3 regions of the Halobacillus sp. AWH4_228 genome follow, and region 1 is predicted to be linked to each of the others. Evidence: predicted binding sites of a transcription regulator. Region 1 holds the regulator's gene; each other region holds the start of a gene.
The links. The regulator LexA, encoded in region 1, represses DNA repair genes until DNA is damaged. The targets are predictions, from matches to a motif close to CGAACATATGTTCG.
Positions count from the first base shown of each region.

Region 2: ACXADP_RS03580 (YolD-like family protein) is a predicted target of LexA. The motif match lies at 4,454-4,467, and genes of this name have one in related genera.
Region 3: ACXADP_RS18740 (Y-family DNA polymerase) is a predicted target of LexA. The motif match lies at 2,725-2,738, and genes of this name have one in related genera.

Region 1 is NZ_JBSWTE010000001.1:2,135,518-2,141,063, forward strand. Features, by position in the region: gene tkt (transketolase) at 1-991, opposite strand, end outside; gene ACXADP_RS10835 (DUF896 domain-containing protein) at 1,163-1,396, opposite strand; gene ACXADP_RS10840 (YneB family resolvase-like protein) at 1,498-2,148, opposite strand; gene lexA (transcriptional repressor LexA) at 2,455-3,078, shown strand; gene ACXADP_RS10850 (hypothetical protein) at 3,144-3,374, opposite strand; gene ACXADP_RS10855 (N-acetylmuramoyl-L-alanine amidase) at 3,462-4,562, opposite strand; gene glnA (type I glutamate--ammonia ligase) at 4,795-5,546, opposite strand, start outside.
Region 2 is NZ_JBSWTE010000001.1:716,722-722,267, reverse strand. Features, by position in the region: gene speB (agmatinase) at 1-517, opposite strand, end outside; gene speE (polyamine aminopropyltransferase) at 523-1,353, opposite strand; gene ACXADP_RS03585 (transglycosylase domain-containing protein) at 1,527-3,578, shown strand; gene ACXADP_RS03580 (YolD-like family protein) at 4,094-4,435, opposite strand; gene ACXADP_RS03575 (YwhD family protein) at 4,598-5,140, opposite strand; gene ACXADP_RS03570 (GNAT family N-acetyltransferase) at 5,228-5,546, opposite strand, start outside.
Region 3 is NZ_JBSWTE010000001.1:3,643,018-3,648,563, reverse strand. Features, by position in the region: gene ACXADP_RS18755 (AAA family ATPase) at 1-767, shown strand, start outside; gene ACXADP_RS18750 (HNH endonuclease) at 783-1,703, shown strand; gene ACXADP_RS18745 (hypothetical protein) at 2,448-2,627, opposite strand; gene ACXADP_RS18740 (Y-family DNA polymerase) at 2,758-4,014, shown strand; gene ACXADP_RS18735 (HNH endonuclease) at 4,058-4,870, shown strand; gene ACXADP_RS18730 ((deoxy)nucleoside triphosphate pyrophosphohydrolase) at 4,871-5,263, opposite strand.

The DNA of each region.
Region 1 (5,546 bases):
CTTCCAGTTCTTCAGCAAGCTCTGGATAAGCTTCTTTGTAGGAAGCCATCAATTCGTTCCAGGACTGCTCTTTGTCCTCGCCATTTTTCTGAACTTTATCCTGGAAGTCCTGGTATACTTCATCAGGAACATGGAATGGTTCGTGTTCCCATCCGTAAAACTGTTTGGCAGCTGTTCCTTCTTCTTCGCCCAGTGGAGCACCGTGCGAATCAGATTTACCGGACTTGTTAGGAGAACCATAGCCGATCACAGTCTTCACTTCGATCATCGTAGGCTGGGATGTGTTGGCTTTTGCCTGCTGGATCGCTTGTCCGATCGTTTCCACGTCGGTACCATCCTCGACACGGATAACTTCCCAACCATATGCTTCATAGCGTTTTTCAACACTTTCGCTGAAGGAACGGTCAAGATCTCCATCAAGAGAAATATCGTTGGAGTCATAAAGGACAACCAGCTTTCCAAGACCAAGGTGGCCGGCAAGCGAAGCAGATTCCTGGGAAACTCCTTCCATCAAATCACCGTCACCGCAGATGGAGAATGTATAGTGGTCCACGACGTTGTAGCCTTCGCGGTTGTATTTTCCGGCAAGGTGGGCTTCAGCCATCGCCATTCCGGTTGCCATTGCGAGTCCCTGTCCCAGAGGACCGGTTGTTGCTTCCACACCGTCTGTATGTCCATATTCCGGGTGTCCGGGAGTTTTAGAATCCCACTGACGGAATGATTTTAGATCATCCATTGTCACGTTATAGCCGGAAAGGTGCAGAAGGCTGTATAGAAGCATGGATCCATGTCCTGCGGAGAGGACGAAACGGTCGCGGTCGAACCATTTTGAATTTTTAGGATTATGATCCATAAATTCCGTCCAGAGTTTATAAGCCATTGGAGCAGCCCCCATAGGCATACCCGGGTGACCGGAACTTGCTTTTTCTACTGCGTCGATCGTTAGTGTTCGAATGGTATCAATTGAAGTTTGTTCAAGACTTTTTGCCATTTCCAATAATCCCCTTTCTGTACAGGTATATGTACCATGTATTATCCTATAATGAAACAAGGCGTTGTGCAAACTTTTGTCCTCCGCCCTTCCTTAATTTCCCCGTGTTTCTGTAGAATTAAACGAAAAAAATCCGCACCTTTTAAAGAAGATGCGGATCGGTTCAGTCGTTTAGTTTTTCTTTTCGTTTTCCTGCATTTGACGCAGTTTGGCAGGAGTCACATCATTCCCGGCAGGATCGATAACCGTGACACCTTTCAACTGGTTTTTGAATGATTTACGGGCACTTTGTAAATATTCCTGACGCAGGTTCTTCTGTTCGCTTTTCTCTTCTTCCGATAATTCCAGCTGCTTTGATTTATTGGCTAATTCGTTTATACGGTCCAATTTTTCTTGAGATAACATAGATCCTTCTCCTTTTTTTATAGTCTGGATCAGCTTTAGAACATGAAAAAGACAAGCAGCCCTAAGACTCTTGTCTCCCTTATGTTCCTATAGTAACCTGCCTATTCTTCTTTTTCAAGTGATATGTACTCTTGATAGCGACGGTGAACCGTTGCCTTGGATACATCATACCCAAGCCCTCTTAGTGTTGCCGCAATGTCCTTGAACGTCAAATCACTCCCTCTGAGCCTGACAACCTCTTCGATCGGAAATTCCTTCCTCTCTCTCCCCGCTGCCAGATGCTGATTGGACAGGTTCGAAGATGGATCATAGCCTTCGGCGACCGCTTTCTGCATCCCCCGCCTGATTTTCATATTATGAATTTTTCTCTGGTACTCCTCAACGATGCCCACAATCTGAAGAACCATGGAGTCTGACTCGGAAAGATGCAGTTCCCCGTTATGGGTTAAGGAATAAACCTTAACATTCAACCGGTTCAATTGATGGAACAAAGCGATTTTTGTATTTCCCCTGCCCAGCCTCGTCTCATCCTGAACCAACAGAGCCTCTGCTTCGTGATTGGAAAAAGCATCAAGCATCTGGAAAACACCTTCCCGTTCAATCTCATACCCGCTCGCCTGCTCCTCTATACAGGCGGCCACTTCCATTCCATGGTGTTCGGCCATGGCATACAGTTCTGCCTTCTGTCTTTTCAAGGAGCTGACCTGGGCTTCCTTTTCCGTACTTACGCGACAATATAGGATTACTCTCATGATGTATGTCCCCGCTTCTACTGGTTTTCAAGATTTATCCGCTTGTAACCATAGAATAATAGAGAATAGCAAAACTAACAATAAACAAAACGATATAAGTGTAGTCCAGTTTTGATAGTTTATTAAACATAATTAACCCTCCATTTAAGAACGAACGTTCCTAAGAACCTCTGTTCGCGTTTTCTAATACCTATTATAGACGAATGTATGTTCTTGTCAACGACTTTTTTCGAACGCTTGTTTGTATTTTTGAGGATGGCATGGTACAATGTGGTTACTATAATCCTATGTACGAGGTGCTAATCTATGAGCAAACTTTCAAAGCGGCAGCAGGAAATACTAGATTTCATAAAAGAACAGGTTCTACTAAAAGGATATCCCCCATCTGTAAGGGAGATCGGTCAGTCTGTAGGGCTGGCCTCCAGTTCCACCGTCCACGGTCATTTATCCCGTCTTGAGAAAAAGGGATATATCCGCAGGGATCCTACGAAACCAAGGGCCATCGAAGTGATTGAGCTGGAAGAAGACCACAGTATCCCCCGCGGGGAAGCCACTTATGCCCCTGTCATCGGTAAAGTTACGGCTGGTTCACCGATTACGGCGGTAGAGAACATTGAAGAATATGTTCCCCTCCCGGATACGCTTGCAGGATCGGAAGACAATACGTTCGTCCTTATCGTTCAAGGAGAAAGTATGATTGAGGCGGGCATTCTTGACGGGGACATGGTCATTGTCAGACAGCAGCAGACTGCCCAGAACGGGGATATAGTTGTGGCTATGACGGAAGAGGAAGAGGCTACTGTCAAACGATTCTTTAAAGAGAAGAATCACATCCGTCTTCAGCCTGAAAATGCCACGATGGAACCGATCATTTTAAATGATGTATCCATTCTCGGAAGAGTCGTCGGCTTATACCGTACCGTTCATTAATACACATACAAAAAACGGCGGGAGCAATCCCGCCGTTTTTTGTATTGAACATGAGAATATGAACGTTAAGAAGCCCCCGTACGATTTCTTTTATTCCGTCTCCGGAAATCAGCAGAATAAATATTCTTCTTCAAAAATGTGCGGACGCTCTTCTTCTGCAGACAATAAGCAAGGATGGCATCAGGATGGTTTTTAATCACTCTTACAGAACGCTGAGACCAATGTTTCCCCTTAGATAAATAGATCATATCGATGATCTTCTTATTTTCTACAGACTGTTTGAAAATCGTTTCCATATTGCACACCCCTTAACCGAACATTTGTTCTACATTTATTATATGCAGGAACAAGGGAAATGTACACTGGAATGTTTTGCAGCTCTTTTATTTACTTAAATAATTTTTAATGTTTTGGGAGGTTTCCAATCTGGTTTTTCCCGTCAAGTCAATAAAATTACTCCCCTTAAGCCTATCTGTGCCTCCTCCAGCCACAATAATTTGTTCAGCCACCTGACGTTTTTCTGCTACGGCTCTAAGTGCAATTAATGCATTTTTACGGATTGCCAGCGCTTCAACGGCAGGAAAATCCGCAAAAGAATTTATGACAACTGCCAATTTTTCCATTTCCTCTTCTCCTTTATCCAGGTCTTCCAAGGCTTTCTGCACAGCCGCTTTCGTTTTCGGTCCATAAAAGCCGTCCACTTCAAGCTTCTGGTCTTTTTGAAAAGCCTTGACTGCCGCTTCTGTGGCAGGACCGAAGCTGCCGTCAGCTCCATAACCATTCATGGTATAACCCAGTTTTAATAAGTTCTCCTGCATTTCCTTGACTTCCGCGCCGGTATCCCCAAGCGAAAGATAGTCGATTCCGCCATTGAACGGAACTCCAAAGTATTCTAAAATGCCCCGGGCGTGCTCCTCTGCAACTTCTTTTTGAAAGCGTTCGTCAATCATCAATAATGCTTCCCGCTTGTTATCCATATAGCCGTTCTCTGTTAACACTGCCGGCATATCCGTTTCACGTAGAACGTGGAAGTTCGCTTCTTTAATCCCTCTGAAGTTTTGATCGGTGCCCTGGCGTAAGTATTTCGCAAGTGATGAAGCAAGACGCCCGGCGGACCGGTTCAAATATCCGGGATAGACGTAAAGTTCGATTCCGTTTGGATCTGCCCCGCCAAAGGACCCATCAAAAGCATTGTAGTGAACGGATACATAAATATCCGCATTGTTCTCATTGGCCGCTCTCGTCCTGTAGGATAATGGTGTGTCTTCATCTGTCGGTGCTACGAGAAGCACGCGGAATCCATGATCCAGCAGAATGTTCGATAAATACTGTACAACTTTACGATTGAATTCGTTCTCCTTGATTTGTCTGCCTAATTCCTGAATGTATGGCGTTCTTTTTCCCGGAGTTTCCATTCCATGTCCATCATCCAAAGCTACTGTACGTCCATTCCATTTCCCTGTTGGATTGATTAATCTTGCCATATACATCCCTCTCTCCACTCTTCCTTCCTGGAAAAGGGGGTTTACTAGGACATTCTTCTATCATCCTACTCCAAATGTATGCTTGGATAAGAACGTTGGTGTCGGCCTTTCCTATAAAATGATGAACCATGTTAGATTTTCTCCCAGGATTCGGGGTGATTCCAACGGCAGATGCTGAGGAAAATATAAAAAAGCCCCGACTTATGTAAGTCAGGGCCTTCTGTCTTTCTATTTAATAGGTCTGCAGATATTGCTCGCGCTCCCAAGGATGAACCTGGGTACGGAACATATCCCATTCGATTTCCTTCGCTTCAATGAAATGCTCGAACAGGTGCTCACCGAGAGCTTCCACCATGATCGGGTCTTCCTGAAGCTCTTCCAATGCATCATATAATGTTGCAGGAAGGTCTTTGACACCGTGAGCCTCACGTTCTTTTTTATCCATAACGTAAATGTTGCGGTCTACTGGTGCTGGAGCCTGAAGTCCATTTTCCACACCATCAAGACCTGCAGCAAGCAGGACAGCCATTGCCATGTAAGGGTTGGCGGCTGGATCCACACTTCTCACTTCAATACGTGTGCTGATGCCACGGGACGTCGGTACTCGAACAAGCGGACTGCGGTTCTGTCCGGACCAGGCTACGTAGCATGGCGCTTCATATCCCGGCACGAGACGCTTATAGGAGTTTACAGTCGGGTTGGTCACCGCTGTAAAGTTTGTTGCGTGCTTAATAATGCCTGCTGTGAACTGATAAGCCACATCGGAAAGCTGTTCCTTTCCACTTTCGTCAAAGAACGCATTGTTCCCATTCTTAAAGAGGGACATGTTGGCATGCATACCAGATCCGTTCACACCAAACAGAGGCTTCGGCATGAAGGTTGCATGCAGACCGTGCTGACGCGCGATCGTTTTAACAACAAGCTTGAAGGTCTGGATATCATCACAGTGTTTCACAGCATCTGCATATTTAAAATCAATTTCAT
Region 2 (5,546 bases), 1.4 Mb from region 1:
GGATACCGAAGGAGTAGACATTTTCCGCTCCGATGAGCTCACACGTCTTCCGGATCGGCGTCGAATGGGAAAGCACCTCTCCCTCGTATTCCTCCCGAAGATCAGCATGGGCATCAATATGAATGACGGCAAGGTCCGGGTATTTTTTGTAAACGGACTGAATGACCGGCCAGGAGACAAGGTGCTCCCCGCCCATCCCGAGCGGGAACTTGCCTTTTTCCATCAGTTCATCCATATAATCCTCAATAATAGCAAGGCTTCGGGCTGCATTTCCGAATGGCAGCAGCAGATCGCCTGCATCATGATAGCTGACCTCTTCCAAATGACGGTCCAGATAAGGACTGTATTCCTCAAGGCCGATGGAAGCTTCCCTGATCCGGTTCGGACCAAATCGGGAGCCCGGACGGAAGCTGACCGTCCAGTCCATCGGCATGCCGTAAATCACAGCGTCCGCTTCTTCTTCTGAAGCTCGGCTCATAATGAATACTTTTCCAGAGTAGGCTTCATCAAACCTCATGAATGTCACTCCTTCGTCAAGTCTTTCACAAATTTCGGCAGCGCAAAGCAGGCCTGATGGATTTCTTCGGTATAGTATTTCGTATCCAGTTCCGTGAAACGGTCTTCAGGAACCTGAAGGGGATGATGCGTCTTGCTTCCCATCGTGAATGTCCATAGTCCGCTTGGATACGTTGGAATATTGGCCGTATACACGTGGGTAATCGGAAATGTCTCTTTCACATCCCCGTACACCTGACGGATCAGATCTGCCTTGAACCACGGGTTGTCTGTTTGCGCGACAAAGATGCCATCCTCCTTCAGTGCTTTGGCAATGCCCTCGTAAAAGCCCTTGGAAAAAAGATTCACAGCAGGTCCGACCGGTTCTGTGGAATCAACCATGATCACATCGTATTCGTCCCGGCTTTGTGCAATATGCATGAATCCATCATCCACTTTGACCTCGACCCGTTCGTCTCCAAGCGTTCCTGCGATGGATGGCAGGTACTTTTTCGAATACTCGATGACCTTCCCGTCAATTTCCACAAGAGTGGCTTTCTTCACACTTTCATGCTTCAGGACTTCTCTAATCACACCGCCGTCTCCGCCGCCGACAACCAGCACATTCTCAGGACGGGGATGGGTGAATAAAGGGACATGGGCGATCATTTCGTGATATACGAATTCATCCTTCTCCGTCGTCATGACCATATCATCAAGCACGAGCATGTTTCCCCATTCTTCTGTCTCCAGCATTTCCAACTCTTGAAAATCTGTTTTCTCTTTATGAAGCGATCGATTCACTTTCGCTGTAATCCCGAAATGATCGGTCTGTTTTTCTGTAAACCATGTACCCATGAAGCATTTCTCCTTTTCATCTATACATCCGCCGGTGACGGGGATCCCCCTCCATACCGGTATTTAAAAAGCAAACAAGAAGTTTATTTTACTACGAATTCTCCCATAATAATAGCAGTCTTTCGATTCGGTGAACACAAAATTTTCTCTTTATAGTTGGGAGTATAAACAAGATGTGGTCATTTATCAAAACTTCTTACAAATGGCTGATCATCAGCCTTAAACTGACGGGAGCCGGTGCCATCCTCGGCGTGATCGCTGTCATTGCTGTAGTCATGACAGCGATTATCCAGGGCCCCCCGTCCTTGACGACAGAACAGAATACACTCATCTACGGCAGCAGTGGAGAGGTGATCGGGGAGGACAAAGGGGCCGAGGAAAGGTATTGGATCGCGATTGAGGATATGCCCCAGTCGATTAAGGACGCAACCCTTGCCATTGAAGACCGGCGGTTTTACAACCATTTCGGCTTCGATTTCAAACGGATTGCCGCTGCTGCCTTAACCGATTTAAAGCAGATGCGCATGGCCCAGGGAGCAAGCACGATTACCCAGCAGTATGCCCGCAACCTATATCTTTCGCACGATAAAACATGGAAACGCAAACTCTATGAGGCGATGTATGCCCTGCGACTGGAAATCTTCTATAACAAAGACGAAATTTTAGAGGGGTACCTGAACACTATTTATTACGGCCACGGGGCTTATGGCATTGAAGCAGCGAGCCGCCACTATTTCAGTAAGCATGCCGGGGAACTTTCCCTCACAGAAGCCTCCATGCTTGCCGGCATACCGAAAGGGCCCAGCTACTATTCTCCTCTGAACAATGAAGAGAAAGCCGTATCCAGGCAGGGGCAAATTTTAACGGAGATGGAGCGCCACGGCTATATTACTTCGACAGAAAAAGAGGAAGCTGTGGAAGCCAGCTTGAATTATGCGGATGGTCAGAATGAAAAGATACAGGAAACCGCTCCCTATTTTCAGGATGAGGTCATTTCCGAAGCAGCCCGGCTGCTGGGCGTGGACAGAGAAAGCATCCAGACTGGTGGGTACCACATCCATACGACTCTTAATGAAGAACATCAGGACACACTGGAAGAAATGGCCGCCCGGCACCTTCCAGACGGCCATGACGTCCAAACGGCCGCAGTCGTTATGGACAGCCGCACCGGCGCTGTCACCGCACTGATCGGGGGCAAAAATTATGAGGAAAGTCCGTTCAACAGGGCGGTTCAGGCAAAACGGCCGATCGGATCCACCATTAAGCCGCTGCTTTATTACAGTGCACTGGAGGCCGGAGAATCGCCGGTCACGATGCGCGAAAGCAAGCCGGTGGATTTCCCCGTCGAAGGAAAGAGCGACCCGTATGTTCCAGCCAATTTCAACGATCAGTATGCCGATAAGCCGATAACAATGGCTCAAGCTCTTGCTGTATCCGATAACATTTATGCCGTATCCACCCATATGGATATCGGTCCGGAAAAGCTTGTCGAAACGATGAAAACGTTTGGTCTAGAGGGGGCTTTTGAACCCCACCCCTCTCTTGCCCTAGGCTATTCATCCATATCCTTGTACGACATGATCACGGCGTACGGAAAGATGGTCAAAGGATCTGACTCTCTCGAAGGGCATACGATTGAAAAAATTACCGACCGGCATGAACATGTGTTATATGAATATGAACCGGTCCTTTTGAAAGATGACCCTGTCAATCAGGAAACGGCCTTTACCGTTACCCATATGATGACAGGGATGTTCGATCCGGCCCTTGATGCCTCTTACGCTTCTGTGACAGGCACACCTGTTAACGGAAAACTGACCCGGATGTATGGAGGCAAATCAGGAACTACAGATACGGACAGCTGGATGATCGGTTTCAGTCCGCAATACGTTACAGGTGTATGGATCGGCTACGATGAAGGAGGGCGCCCTTTGGAAACGTTCAATGATCACCGATATGCCAAGTCCATCTGGGCGGATACGATGGAGGGCATTCACGAAGCTCTCCCTTCAGCGGCTTTCGTACCTCCACCAGGTGTGAAGGGGGTCTACATTGACCCTGATACCGGCTACCTTGCCGGACCTGACTGCCCTCAGGAGCGGCTCGTCTACATGGAAAAAGCGGACATACCGAAAAAAGTATGCGGAGGCAGTGAAGAAAAGGATATCAATGATGAATTCGAGGACGACCCATGGTTTAAAGATGTCGTGGACTGGTTCTTCTAACCAAAAAAGTCCGATCTTCAACCAGCAATAGAAAAGCACGGAGAAAGCTCTTGTCACACAGTACTTGTACGCACGTTGTGTCTGAGGTCACGTTCCGCTTATCGGTGGATGCTTGCCGCGGGCACGGCCTCAGCTAACTTGGGTAGGAAAATCACCTGCCCAAGTGGATCTTCGGCTCGCGCTGTTCCCGCAGGCGTCACCACCGAACGCTTCTCGTGACCTACCCTATGGAGAGATGGACAAAAGATTGACCTTTTGTGAAACGGAAGGGGATCCTTGATTCTAAGATAATGCAGTCTGCTCCATGATCACGTTCATTCGCAAAAAGGAATGGTCGGATTTGGAGCGATAATAAAAAAGACAGAGAAAACGACCGGTCACAAGCCGGTCGTTTTCTCTGTCCTAGTCAATCATGTACGATCCATGTATTACTTAATATATTACCACGTCAAAGGTTCGTCAATACGAATCACAGAGATCTATCCGTATTTTATGAACATTCCGGTAAATCAAGCTCAGGCGATCGTTAAATCAATGATATCCTCCAAGGGAAAGCGGACCTGTTCCTTCGTTTCCCAGTGGATCCCTTTGACAACTCTTTCCCACCGGCTTACCTCCTGGACCTTCAGCAGACATTCTTCATAATCAAATCCATTATGGAACCTCAGACGGACGGTTAAATCATCCTTCACCGCCCTCTGCAGCAAAAAGTCGATTTCGACCGCCTTCTGTTCATCAATGATGCCTTTTTCCACGCGCTGATCCTCTTTCCACAACTTTTTCACCATCTCCACATGTTCCGGCAGCATCAAAGACGTCCACTTAATGGTTCCTCGATCCCGATTACGATTATCCATCATGCCCCTCCTCAATCACGAACATTTGTTCTTATTCTATCATAAAAAAGGACAGCGTAAACTGGAAGTTACAGGAGAAGTGAAAAAAAGATCCCTTTCTCCAGAATACCTGAAAAAACGAGGCATAAAAAAAGCCGCCGGTTGTCCCGGCAGGCTCCCCTCTTATGAAACGCCTAACGCAGCCTTCAATTCCTGAGCCGTATTTTCCCAGAGCTCCGGTTTGAATTCACGAAGATATTCTCCAAGAATTTTTCTGCTCTTTTCATCCACGTGCTCGACAACAAAGCGTCCTTTTAACGATTTGTCCATATGATTCACGTGCTCCGGCATCAGCTTATACCCTCGCTTGATGGAACGATCGACGATGATTTCACTGGCAGCCACTCCGTAGTAGCAGGGATTCCCTCCACGGTAATCCACCGTCACCCAGGCAATCCAGTAATGAAGGCCATTGGCCACCACGTCTTTATCTGTGATGAATTTGATCCGCTTCTCTACTTTACTGCGGGCATGAAGCGCCCCCATGTCCACATAAGCTTCTTCTTCATTGGGATCGACGATGACCGGGGTCATATTCTCAAGACTGATGGAGCCTACCCCGTAGCCGCCGTGCCCGTCTGTCGCATCATCTTTGATGATCGTAAATTGATTTTTCTTCTTATCACTGCTGTCACTATTTTTCTTAAACTGATCGAATTCTTTCATGATTCAGCGAACCTCCTTTACAAGCCCGTACGTTTTGCCCCTATTTTAACATAGAACCACCGGGATGGTGGAGTGAAAGGGCAGCGGTCACTCTTCCTTATTGGTCAAACGTTTGTTCAAGGCCAGGTATTCTTCCTTCAGCATAGAGAAGACAACCGTATCCTGAAACCTCTCCCCATCAAAATCCGTCTGACGAAGTGTCCCTTCCTCCTGAAATCCATATCGTTCAAGAAGTTTCCTCGACCCCTGATTTTCTGCAAATATATCTCCGACGATTCTGTTCAGCTGCAGCTCCTCAAACCCATACCGGAGAATGGCGGCCATCAATTCAGACATGACGCCTGAACGCTGATATCCGGGAGAGATGACTACTCCCATCTCCGCTTTCCTGTGCCAGTGATGAAGC
Region 3 (5,546 bases), 1.5 Mb from region 1:
ACGAATCAAACAACTCTGGCAATGAGTATTATTACGTTGGAGTAAAAAAACAGGATTCACAAACAAAGTCTCAGGAAGAACTTAAGACAGAATTTCATGATTCTATTAAGAGTATTCTTTCTAAAAAAAGATATTATTACTTACATACTATGCTTGAAATGTTAAATGCGGACTACAATCTAAGTTCAATAGGTCTATTACAGATACTGGATCAATTTTTAGAAACCTCCAGAAATAATGAGAATGTAACAAAATTTAGTAACAAACTTGCTGAGAGGTTCGATATACTCAGTTCTGGCCACCAAATTATCCTGTTATCAATTAGTAAGATAGTGGAACTGATAGTTGAGAAGACGTTGATTATTATTGATGAACCAGAGACGCATTTGCATCCACCTTTATTGTCCGCTTTTGTGCGTGCGCTTTCTAAAATTACTGTTGCTGAGAATGCAGTTGCTATATTAGCTACTCATTCACCAGTAATACTACAAGAAGTACCTAAATCTTGTGTATCTATAATACGAAAACATGGATCCCAGGTAAAAGTTATCCCACCGAGATTTGAGACCTTTGGAGAAAATATAGGTGTTTTGACAGAGGAAGTATTTGGTTTGGAGATACCTAAAACAGGGTTTCATAGCTTACTTAGGGAAATTGTTGAAGAAACTCCAGATTATGAAGAAGTACTTGAACGCTTCAATAACGAACTTAGTATTGAAGCAAAATCAGTTGTTAGAACCCACCTTAATGAAATTAAAGATAAATAAGTAAGAGGGATTAATATGTACTTGCTAGACTTTCCAGAATACGGAATTGAAAATTTTTTTGAACAAATGCTTGAAGGAAGACATAATAATGAGAAAAATGGTTTCTTGAAGACTAGGTTGCTTGCTATTCAACCATTACTTAAAGAGGCTCAAGAAGAATATGTATCATTAGGAAGAGATAAATTGTTGCATCATCATGAAGTGAAGAAAACTATTAATCTACCTTATGATAAATCAGGTGAGGAAATACCTGAAATTGTTGAATCTGCAGAGATGGAAAAAGTATATTCTAGTTATATGGTCGATAACCCTCATTCAGAAAAAATTGGAAGAAAGGTATATGATTCGATACTATCTAATACTTATTACAACCTCTGTCCTTATTGCTCTCAAAGAGAGGTTAAAACAGTCGATCACTACTTACCGAAGTCTGACTTTGCTATGTACGCTGTAACACCAATAAACTTGTTACCCTCTTGCTCTGATTGTAATAAGGATAAATTAGACGACTATAACCTTCAAGAGGATCAAATGTTAATTCATCCTTACTTTGATGATATTAGCTCTATCAATTGGTTAGAATGCGACGTAGTAAATGGTTCATGGCCGATTACTTTTTCATTTAAAGTATCGAATCACATTGAGAATCCAGTACTTAAATCTCGTATTTGTAATCAATTTTACTTGCTAAAATTAGGGCGATTGTATGCTGATAATTCGACGAGGGAATTTAATAAAAGAGTGAAATCAATGGTGAAAGAATATAATTCTGACCCAGAAAGTAAAGCACAGAACTTTATCGAAGAAAATATTGATACTTACAAACACGAGAATCCAAACTCTTGGCAAACAAAAATGTTTGAATCTCTAAAAAAATCTGAATGGTTTCTGGAAAAGGCACTTCCTAAGCTGGAAAGGTATTATCTGAATTCATAAACACATTACAGGGGGAGTGGGGATAGAGTGCCTGTGTCCCCTGTTTTGAAGATGTTTGGACAGTCATTTTATTGGATGGAGTAAATGAAATGAATTATATTACGAATTATCAGTTCAAAATTAAAGAAAGAAACAGAAAGATCTTAGTTCATTCATCATGAGAATCACTAATCCCTAGTGTTAAAAACAAACTTGTTGAGCAAGAAAAGTTCTTCCTTTGTCTATTTATTCATTTACACAAAATATTTCACACTCTCTAGTGAAAATCGAAATATTTAGCTATCTTGGATAATTATAAGGTTATTAAAATTAACTATCTTTATTTTAAAAAGAAAAATATTCACGGAATTGATCTCACAAGTTTGTGTTAAAAATGACTTATAGTTAGCTATTACTCGTTATTCAATTAAACTAGATTGAATGAATGGGTTTCACTCAATAATTTCTGAACCACGGGATTTAATTATAAACCAAATGAAATGACATACTTTTTGGCATACTATATCTCATTATCCAGGAAATGAATTTACAATACTAAAACCAGCCTTGACCTATTAACATTACTTTTCTCCCTTTATATAGGTGTTATATTGCATTATTTATGTTGGTGATACCATGGGCGGCATTATCTACATTGCCTTAAATCTATTACGAGATAGTTTCGCTAAATTCGTAACGTCCTTTTCCGAAACGAGGGCCTTGCTGAAAATATCAAGGCCTATTTTATATGCAGCGGTTGGTAAGTTAATGAGTTATATCTTTTTTCTCGAATAATTGCGCTTCCAATCTTTCAACCCTGCTTTGTAGAACACCCGCATAACCACACATATCTAAAAATACCTCCACTAACTCTTCATCCATGTTGCCTTGATGTCTTTGAATTATTTCAGCCCATTCTTCTAATTTTTTTATTACATCCTCCACATTCAACACTCCTTTTATTATCATTCATTTACTATACGACAAATAGTTCCAAAGTCCTTTGGTGTATTTGTTATTTTTAAAAGTAAGTGATAATATAAGAACAAATGTTCGAATATGGGTGGTGTTGAAAGTGGATTATACTGGTTATCCCCGAAATGATGTTTTATGTATTGACATGCGTAGTTTTTACGCCAGTGTAGAATGTATGAAAAGAGGACTTGATCCCAGAACTTCATTATTAGCAGTCGTTGGAGATACAAGCCGACAAGGGAGTATTGTTTTAGCTGCATCACCTACGTTAAAGGAAAAACATGGAGTAAGTAATGTTAGTCGTTACTTTGAACTTCCGGACGATCCTAATTTAGTTATTGCTCCAGCTCACATGGGAGATTATCTTAAAGTATCTGTAGAGATTACAAAAATGATTAAGAACTATGTACCTCAAGAAGCTATACACGTTTATTCGGTGGATGAACTATGGGTTACAGTTAATGGATTGAAAAAAATGCATGGTCCACCATATCAAATTGCTCACATGATTCAATCAGAAATTAGAGAACAATTTGGGATTGAATCAGTAGTAGGTATTGGAGACAACAAGTTTCTTGCGAAAGTTGTCATGGACATCCATTCTAAGAAAGTAGATGACGGAATTGCGGAATGTAGATATGAAGATGTAGCTGAAAAACTTTGGCCATGTGATATTCATGACATATGGGGGGTCGGATCTAGAATGACTCGCAACCTTAATCGAATGGGAATCCTTACACTAGGTCACTTAGCTAAGCACCCACTAAAATACTTAAAAAAGAACTTTGGAATAATGGGGGAGCAACTGTATTGGCATGCATGGGGCATTGATTTAAGTCCAGTCTTTGGGAACTTCGTGAAAACTGAACAGATGTCTTATGGTCATGGCATAACTTTACTAAGGGATTATAGTAAAGAGGAAATTTACGCATGTTTATTGGATTTATGTGAAGAAGCTTGTCGTCGAGCAAGAATGGACGATAAAGAGGGTAGGGCCATTCAACTTGGAATAGGGTATTCAAGAGAAGTGGGAGGAGGTTTTAGTAGGTCTATGTCTATTCAAAACCCTACAAATTTGACTATGGATATGTATGATGTTTGTTTAAAATTATTCCATCGATTTTATGATGGAGTAAGCAAAATTAGAAGGGCCTCTGTTGCTCTAACAAATTTGTGTGAGGAAAGTGACGTTCAACTAAGCTTATTTCATAATCAACCCAAGAAAAAGGATTTATCAGAAGTAATGGATTCAATTCGGGAGAAATATGGTTCCACGGCAGTTTTACGTGCAAGTAGTTATACCTCAGGCGGGATTACCATTGATCGGAGTAAGAAGATCGGTGGCCATTATGCCTAATTTATTCACAACCAGTACAATAATTAGAACAGGAGAATAAAATTTGTTCAAACCAAAAGAAATTTATCGAAGAAGAGATATTCATAATAAATTTGGTGGGCAGCAACAAGGCGGTATTAGTACCCCGAAAAACTCTCCGTTGGTTATGATTTTCACGAGTGATTCAGGAGGAGAATTTGGATATGATGATGGTTGGCAAAGTAATGGCGTGTTTTATTACACTGGTGAAGGCCAGGTAGGTGACATGCAGTTCATTAAAGGTAACAAAGCCATTCGGGATCATATTAATAATGGAAAAAGTACCATGTTATTTAAATATGTAAAACAAGGATACGTAGAGTTTGTATGTGAGTTGTTTTACATAGGACACCATTATAAACAAGTACGAGATCGTGAAGGCTATATGCGCCAATCTATAGTATTTGAGCTCATGCCATCAGAACTCTCACATAATACGGAAGAGTACTTAGAGGAACCTGAACCTAAGAAGTCTACTCTTGAGGATTTACGGAAAGAAGCATTATCATCATCAAACGAAGAAACTACTACCATCCAACGAGTAACCAAAGCTATAAAAAGAAGCAAAGCAATAAAGAAATATGCATTAAAACGGGCAAATGGAATATGTGAGGCTTGTAAGAAAAATGCTCCTTTTGTGCTGGGAAATGGAGATCCTTATTTAGAAGTACACCATCTAAAAAAATTATCTGATGGAGGCCCGGATCATCCAGAATGGGTAGCAGCAATTTGTGCTAATTGCCATAGGCGTTGTCACCATTCAAAGGATGCTGACTCTTATAACGATAAACTATTTGAAAAGATTAATGAAAAAGAGAAGCAACTATTCACAAACTAATTACATGTTTTTAGTAATAAACTCGACAGTAGGAATATCTGCGGGTGCCCACTTTAATGAAGTAAGTTCTCGTTTATGGATCCATTGGATCTTCTCATGTTCATAAGCAAAGGGGGTACCCGTTTTAATTTCTGAGAAAAATGTACTCAAGTTTATTGTTACATTATCATAATCTTCATTATTATCTAAAATTTTCCATTTTACTTCAATTGTACATCCTAACTCTTCATTAATTTCCCTTATAAGGGCCTCTTCCGGATATTCACTATCTTTGATTTTCCCACCAGGAAATTCCCAATGTAATGGAAGCGACATCGATGGACTTCTAAGTGCACATAAAATATAATTCTTTTGTTCAATGACAGCGCCGACCACATTAATAATTTTTTTCATGAATTCTTCTCCTTTTTCATGGATGAAATATTAGGTGTAAGTAATGAAGGGAAACAAAATAATGCCCTGTTTTATTCCCTTAGTTAATTATCGTCCCATAACAACTCCTTTTTATTAGTTTGGATCAGAAAGGGGACAGTCATTGCAATCATACTAGCCTTTGCAGGGATAGGTCTATATAAACTCAGCAAAGAGGAACGAAAGAAGCAATTATGAATAGTGACAGGCATAAGGCTATTAAGTTTAGGAAGGTAATGGGTTAAAATTGAAATTAGCAAATGAA